2 regions of the Solibacillus sp. GQ1 genome follow, and region 2 is predicted to be linked to the other one. Evidence: riboswitches for the same ligand, from Rfam matches in the RefSeq annotation. Region 2 holds a riboswitch; the other holds the start of a gene.
What was found. A riboswitch is a leader RNA that binds a small molecule or an ion and turns the genes downstream of it on or off. The one in region 2 is predicted to bind glycine.
Positions count from the first base shown of each region.

Region 1 (3,421 bases), 760 kb from region 2:
AGGTAACTACGACTCACGTAATATGGGTGGTGGTTCTTACATTAAAATTGCTAACCTCTTCTTAAAGCAACTAAATTATGACCGCTTCTTCTTAGAGTGGGATGATGACCGTGCTGGTTCAATTGAAGCACTGGCTGTCTTCAAAGATAAACCAAATGTAGAAATTGTATTAGGATTATTATCTTCTAAAACGAATACTTTAGATAATGAAGATCGTATTATTAAAATGCTTGATGAAGCGTCTAAAATTATCGACAAAGACCGTTTGTTCATTTCACACCAATGCGGTTTCGCTTCCTGCGATGGCGGCAATGAACTTACAGAAGCTGAACAATGGGCAAAAATTCAGCAAGGACAGCAACTTGCTCTGCAGTACTGGAGTTAAATATAAACATATAATTTTCAATATGAAAAACACGCAAATTCTCGGTATCTTTGAATTTGCGTGTTTTCCGTTTTTTATAACATGTTGGATTTGCCTAATTATCTTTTACGAACCTTATAAAGAACAAATAGCAGTATAAACCATAACGGTGTTAACAGCAGTGAAGTTCTCGTAGACTCGGAAATGGCCATAATGATTAGTAAAAACAAGAAGAAGGCCAATATTAAATAGTTGATAAATGGTGTTAAAGGTGCTTTGAAAATTGAAGATCTATGTAATTCCGGATGACGCTTTTTGTAAATAATATGCGAAATCAGAATAATGCTCCAAACCCAAATAAAACAAATTGCACTAATTGTTGTCACGATACTAAATGCATCGTCCGGCATGAAATAGCTAAGCAATGCACCAATCGATACTACAACCGCAGAAAATAACAGACCATTTTGCGGCACCGCATTTTTGTTTAATTTACCGTAAGCTTTTGGTGCTTGTTTATTACTACTTAAACTGAACAGCATACGACTCGTTGAGAACATTCCGCTATTTCCTGCAGAAGCAGCTGATGTCAGTACAACAAAGTTAATCAAACCTGCTGCAATCGGAATACCTACCAATGCGAAAACCTGAACGAATGGTGAGCTTGACGCGCTTAATGTATCCCAAGGGTTGATTGTTAAAATTACGAATAATGCTCCTACATAAAACAGCAGAATACGAACGGGAATTTTATTAATTGCAGATGGGATATTCTTTTGCGGGTTTGCCGTTTCAGCAGCTGCTACCCCTACTAATTCAACACCAACGAATGCAAAGACAACCATTTGGAACGCCATTAAAAATCCAAATGCCCCATTCGGGAATAATCCGCCATGCTCCCATAAATTTGATACAGCAACCTTGCCTGTATCTGTTTCAAAGCCAATAATCAGCAATACAATACCTATTGCGATCAACGCAACAATTGTGATGATCTTAATTAACGCAAACCAAAACTCCAGCTCTCCGAACAGTTTGACCGTCAATAAATTCAAAATAAGTAAAACTACTAAACATGCGATAGCCGGTACCCATTGCGGGATATCAAACCAGTACTGCGTGTACATGCCGACAGCGATAATATCTGCCATTGCCGTCATAATCCAGCAAAACCAGTATGTCCAGCCTGTAATATAGCCTGCCCAGTCCCCTAAGTATTCAGTGGCGAACTCAGTAAAAGATGCATAGCCGCCTTTTGATAAAAGCAATTCGCCAAGTGCACGCATGACGAAAAATAGTGCGGTTCCAACGATTAAGTATGCAAAGATAATAGAAGGTCCTGCAAGTGAGATCGCTTTACCTGACCCTAAAAACAACCCCGTTCCGATCGTTCCTCCAATCGCAATTAACTGAACGTGGCGATTTTTCAGATCGCGCTTTAATTCTTGTTGTTCCAAAACGATTCCTCCAAAGGATAAGTATTTTGTCTGTTTACACAGCGCAAAATAATAAGTACTTCATCGCGGTCCATCAAGTAAATTTTTCTGGAATAAAAACAGGGACTGATAATATGCCAGTCCCTGTGTCTAAGAATAATCGATTTCGCCTCTGCAAAATCGCGCCCAGATTTCAAAAAATCTGTGACATCTATCGAGGGCTTTTCATTAAACAATGGGTGTTCATACACCCTATGTTAAAGAAAAGCGTCTCTCATTACTCTTCTGTCCTTTTGCCTGAGATTGTGAACCCTTCGGCGACGCGGATTATCGCGCTCTCTCCAGAAACTGCTCCCGTCAGTAGTTTTATCCACGACGATCAACGCTTGATATGTATGCAATTAGTTGCCTATAGGTCCCTGGCATCTTCCAGTTTCCTATAGTTCGCGTTCAATACTATTATTGTACGATAATCATACTACCAATTTTTTGACCGTCTTACAATGGACAATCGGAGTCGTTTATTATGTAAATAGCAATTTAACCTTATTCCCAACATAATGTTTTCTTCTTGCAGAAAATTCATGACCAAAAAAATATTACACCGAAAATTCGATATTTTCAGTGTAATATTCATATAGAGGAATTGGTAGCCCCTCGTATTACTGTATTCGTTTACTGCAATTTTTCCTGAACCGTTGAATCTTCTTCATATGTTGTTCGATTGATATCAATCAGCTTTCCTTTTGAGGTGTTAGTCTTTTTCATTTTGACAACATACGTATTGTCCAAAGCGATTTCTGTGCAGACGATGTCTTTCTCGCTGCGAATATCTTCCGGATAGTTTAAGGTAATGACTAAAATATCCTCATCTTTTTCGATTTTCTCAATTTCTCTTCCACAACCATCCGAATATCCTGTGACAAACAGCACTTCCTCTGTTTCAAAATCGACAGATGGAACCGACTCAAAACCAAAAATATCGGCCCAAGTAGTATAAAGCTTTTCATCCTGCACGATTGAAATACTCGTACCGACCTCAGGAGGTATCGAATCTAAATGAAACAGTAATTCATATTCTACTTTATTTTCATTATTTTCTTCCTGCACAGGTTCAGTTGAATCGGTTGATGTTTCGTTTTCTTTCGTATTACATGCTGCAAGGAGCAAGATCATTCCCACGACCAGCATATAACTTAACCATTTCTTCATCGACAATCACCTCATCCCTTTATCCCTTTCCTAATTAGTCGTATAGAAAATCAAAAAGTTACGAAATTTCACTCATTATATTTGTTAATATTGGTTAATTTAAGCTTACGTGAGAACGTTAAATAAACTAATAATTCAGCAAGTAAGCTTTTATTATTATATGGCGTATAATGTAGTTGTTTATCCAACTATTACACCATTCTCTTGGAGGGTTTGTACAAATGAGTACACGTATTGAAAAAGACTTTTTAGGCACATTAGAAATTCCAAAGGACGTTTATTACGGCGTTCAAACAACTCGTGCATTAGAAAATTTCCCGATTACTAAAATGACAATGCACCCTGAATTAATTCGTGCATTTGCCATCGTAAAGAAAAGTTCGGCACTTGCAAATGCCGCTATCGGCAA
Region 1 covers NZ_JCAXEX010000001.1:1,193,936-1,197,356, reverse strand. The annotation lists gene AC6CH1_RS05855 (cobalamin-independent methionine synthase II family protein) at 1-385, shown strand, start outside; gene AC6CH1_RS05850 (amino acid permease) at 484-1,821, opposite strand; glycine riboswitch at 2,076-2,155, opposite strand; gene AC6CH1_RS05845 (dehydrogenase) at 2,476-3,012, opposite strand; gene aspA (aspartate ammonia-lyase) at 3,234-3,421, shown strand, end outside.
Region 1: linked by a shared signal. The riboswitch ahead of AC6CH1_RS05850 (amino acid permease) and the one ahead of gcvT (glycine cleavage system aminomethyltransferase GcvT) in region 2 are both predicted to bind glycine.

Region 2 (3,421 bases):
TCGCTTGAAGTTCACCTTGTGAAATTTCCGGCTGATATGGAGTGTATGCTGTATAGAACTCCGAACGTGAAATAACGTGATCAACAATTACCGGTTTATAGTGGTTGTATACACCTGCACCTAAAAACGATACATTGCTTGCTGTATCTTTATTTTTTGAAGCAAGTTGTGCCAGTTCCTTCATTAAAGCGGCTTCTGACTTGGCAGGTTTAATATTGTAGCTTCCTTGGAAGCGAACTTTCTCAGGAATATCCTCGAAAAGCTCATCAATTGTCGCAACCCCGATACGGTCTAACATTTCTTGTTTATCTTGTTCCGTCATTGGTAAATAACGATGTTTCATTGTTAACCCTCTTTTCAAAAGTTTTATCCCGCATTAACGGGCAGTAAGCTTGGTTCAACTATCAATCTAGGGGATGAAGACCCCCACTGATTGAAGTTTCATTTTATTTTGCACGCTTGTAAAATGGAGTTTCAACAACAACTGCTTTTGCTCTATTTTTTCGTACTTCAATTTCTAATTCAGTTCCAACTTCTGTGAATTTTGCGTCAATTAAAGCTAAGCCGATATTACGCTTTGTCATTGGTGACTGAGTTCCTGTAGTTACAAAACCAATCTCTTCACCATCTTTAAATACTTTATAGCCATGGCGGGGAATACCTTTATCAATCATCTCGATGCCTACAGATTTACGTGTTAGGCCATTTTCTTTTTGGTCAATTAATGCTTGCTGACCGATAAATTGCGGATCCTTTGCCAATTTCACCGCAAAGCCAATTCCCGCTTCCAATGGTGAAATCTCTTTTGAAATCTCTTGGCCATATAATGGTAAGCAAGCTTCAAAGCGAAGTGTATCACGTGCTCCTAAACCGGCCGCTACTACACCTTTGTCTTTTCCTGCTTCCAAAATTTTGTTCCATAAATCGACAATCGCTGCTGGTGTCCCGTAAATTTCAAATCCGTCTTCACCTGTATAGCCAGAGCGAGAAACTAGAACCGAATGACCGCCTACATCCACATTGTCCTGGAATTTAAAATATTTAATTGCCGTTAAATCTGTTGCTGTTAATGTTTGCAGAACTTCCTGAGATAATGGTCCTTGCAATGCGATTTGAGCATAGTCATCTGACACATTTGTCACTTTGACATCCCCTTCGACATGCTGCTGTAACCATTCAAAGTCCTTTTCAATATTCGCTGCATTAACACATAGTAAATAACGGTTATCTTCCAAACGGTATGTCAGTAAATCGTCAACAACACCGCCATCTTCATAACATAGTGCACTGTATTGTGCGCCGCCAACTGCAATTTTAGAAATATCGTTGGAAAGCATCTTTTGTAGATAAACTAGTGCATCCGGACCTTCTACGATAATTTCCCCCATATGGGATACATCAAAAAGTCCTGCACGGTTACGAACCGCATCATGCTCCTCTTTAATCGAAGAAAATTGTACCGGTAATTCCCAGCCGCCAAAATCAACTGTTTTTCCACCATACTTTGCATATTCATCAAAAAGTGGTGTGCGCTTTAGCTTTAATTCATTTGTCATGTTCATTTCCTCCTTTAGTTATGTATGTTCGTTTTGCTTTGTAAGGGGAAACAACATTACACCTATCAAAGTGTAAATCTATCTTTTTATTAGAATCATCAGAATATTAAAAGCCGATTTCTCCACAAAAAAAGACAGACGAATCCCCTTTACCGAGATTCTCTGTCCTTGCACCTGAAAGTTACACCCAAATTTGATCCACTATCACAATTTAGGCTTTCCCCGTTGGTGGCTGTTCGCAACAATAGCTGATTACAGCACTCTCCAGAGTTGCGTCCAATACGAGTCTTTTTGCCTGAGAGATTCATAGCATAGCTATTTGCTCCTTCGGCGACGTGACATCACGTTCTCTCCCCGTACCATCATCCGCGTTAGATTATTTACTTCATGTTATTGCTCTTCTTAGCAATATCCTAACATTGAATATAATGCAAACGCAATCTTTTTTTAATTTTATTCAAAATACGAACATTAAGTACGATTATCCAGTAATCATTCGCCTTTAAGACGTTTTACTTGAAAGCCGATGTACTCAACAATTTGTCTTAACGTTCTCCCGGCTGTCAGTACTTGTATATGGCCAGCTAGTCGATAATTCTTTCTGCGTTGGTGATACAGATTTTCCAATTCTTGCTCCGTTGATGATTGAACAATGGGACGGTTTTTGTCATTCCGAATACGCATATAAATATCTTCAAATTTTGCATCAAGAAAAAATACAAGCCCTGTCTGGCGCATAATTCTCCTGTTTTCTTCATTTACGGCTACCCCACCGCCTGTAGCGATAATGCATGCTTCATCACGAAAGTTCTTTAAAAATTCCGTCTCGATTTTTCGGAAGTGTGCTTCGCCGTATTTCTCGAAAATTTCAGGAATTGTCATACCCTGTTGTCGTACAATTTCATGATCCATATCGTAATACGGCATTTTCAAGAAAAAACTTAAACGTCTTCCAATCGCACTTTTTCCGCACCCCATAAATCCTACTAAATAAATTTTACGCATGCTGTTCACCTTCTTCTATTACGGACTACTTAATCAATTACGCCTCTACCTATTCTTTCGTTTCTATTTTGCTACTTAAACAGAAATATTTTTAGGTCAAACAAAATCGCATTATGCGACATTTTTTCGACTTTGCAAAAAGAAGTCGAACTTTAAGGTAAATTTAGTATATTTATCGTAGCACGAACGTAAATAGATTCCAATGAATTATATACTTTTATTTGCGCAAAATATGCATTTGTATAGAAAACAGCAGCTCCGGAAACTATGAACAATAAAAATACAGCCAGCAAAAATAATGCACCCTTCTCATTTTGGAGGCAATGGTAACACGAGGTCTCTTTCTCGCTTTGTTCCATTTTTCATCACTACCCTCATATTCACATCATTTTCATCCACCGCCAACTCCCATTTCTCAACAAAAGGCAGCATAATTTCATTTCCCCCTTTATTCGACCTTTTACGCAAATGCTGTTCTGATTTATCAAAAACAAACAAACGCTCCTCGGGGTCATTTGATATTTCCAGTTGCAGCATACCAGAGCTGAGCACCCTCCCAGATGCTGAATTCATATTGTATTGATGAAGATCATAAACGAACAATTCCCAGTTCACCTCATCTTTCATCATCTCAAGCTGTTGAAGATCCCGAACCCATATAAGGATAAGCAGGCTTATTGCGGTAAAAAGTACAAACACGGTTAACTGAAACAAGCTTTCCAGTAGTGTAAAACCCCGCTCATTAAATATTTGCCTCAATTTCATACACACAGTTCCTCTTCTTTTTCATTGTTGACATAATGGACACATACTTGGTACCCATCGTAATTCCATTGAAACTGAACCCCGTCAATGTGTTG
Region 2 covers NZ_JCAXEX010000001.1:1,956,425-1,959,845, forward strand. The annotation lists gene gcvPA (aminomethyl-transferring glycine dehydrogenase subunit GcvPA) at 1-343, opposite strand, end outside; gene gcvT (glycine cleavage system aminomethyltransferase GcvT) at 447-1,556, opposite strand; glycine riboswitch at 1,717-1,826, opposite strand; glycine riboswitch at 1,830-1,922, opposite strand; gene AC6CH1_RS10020 (shikimate kinase) at 2,049-2,561, opposite strand; gene comGF (competence type IV pilus minor pilin ComGF) at 2,871-3,326, opposite strand; gene AC6CH1_RS10030 (type II secretion system protein) at 3,323-3,421, opposite strand, start outside.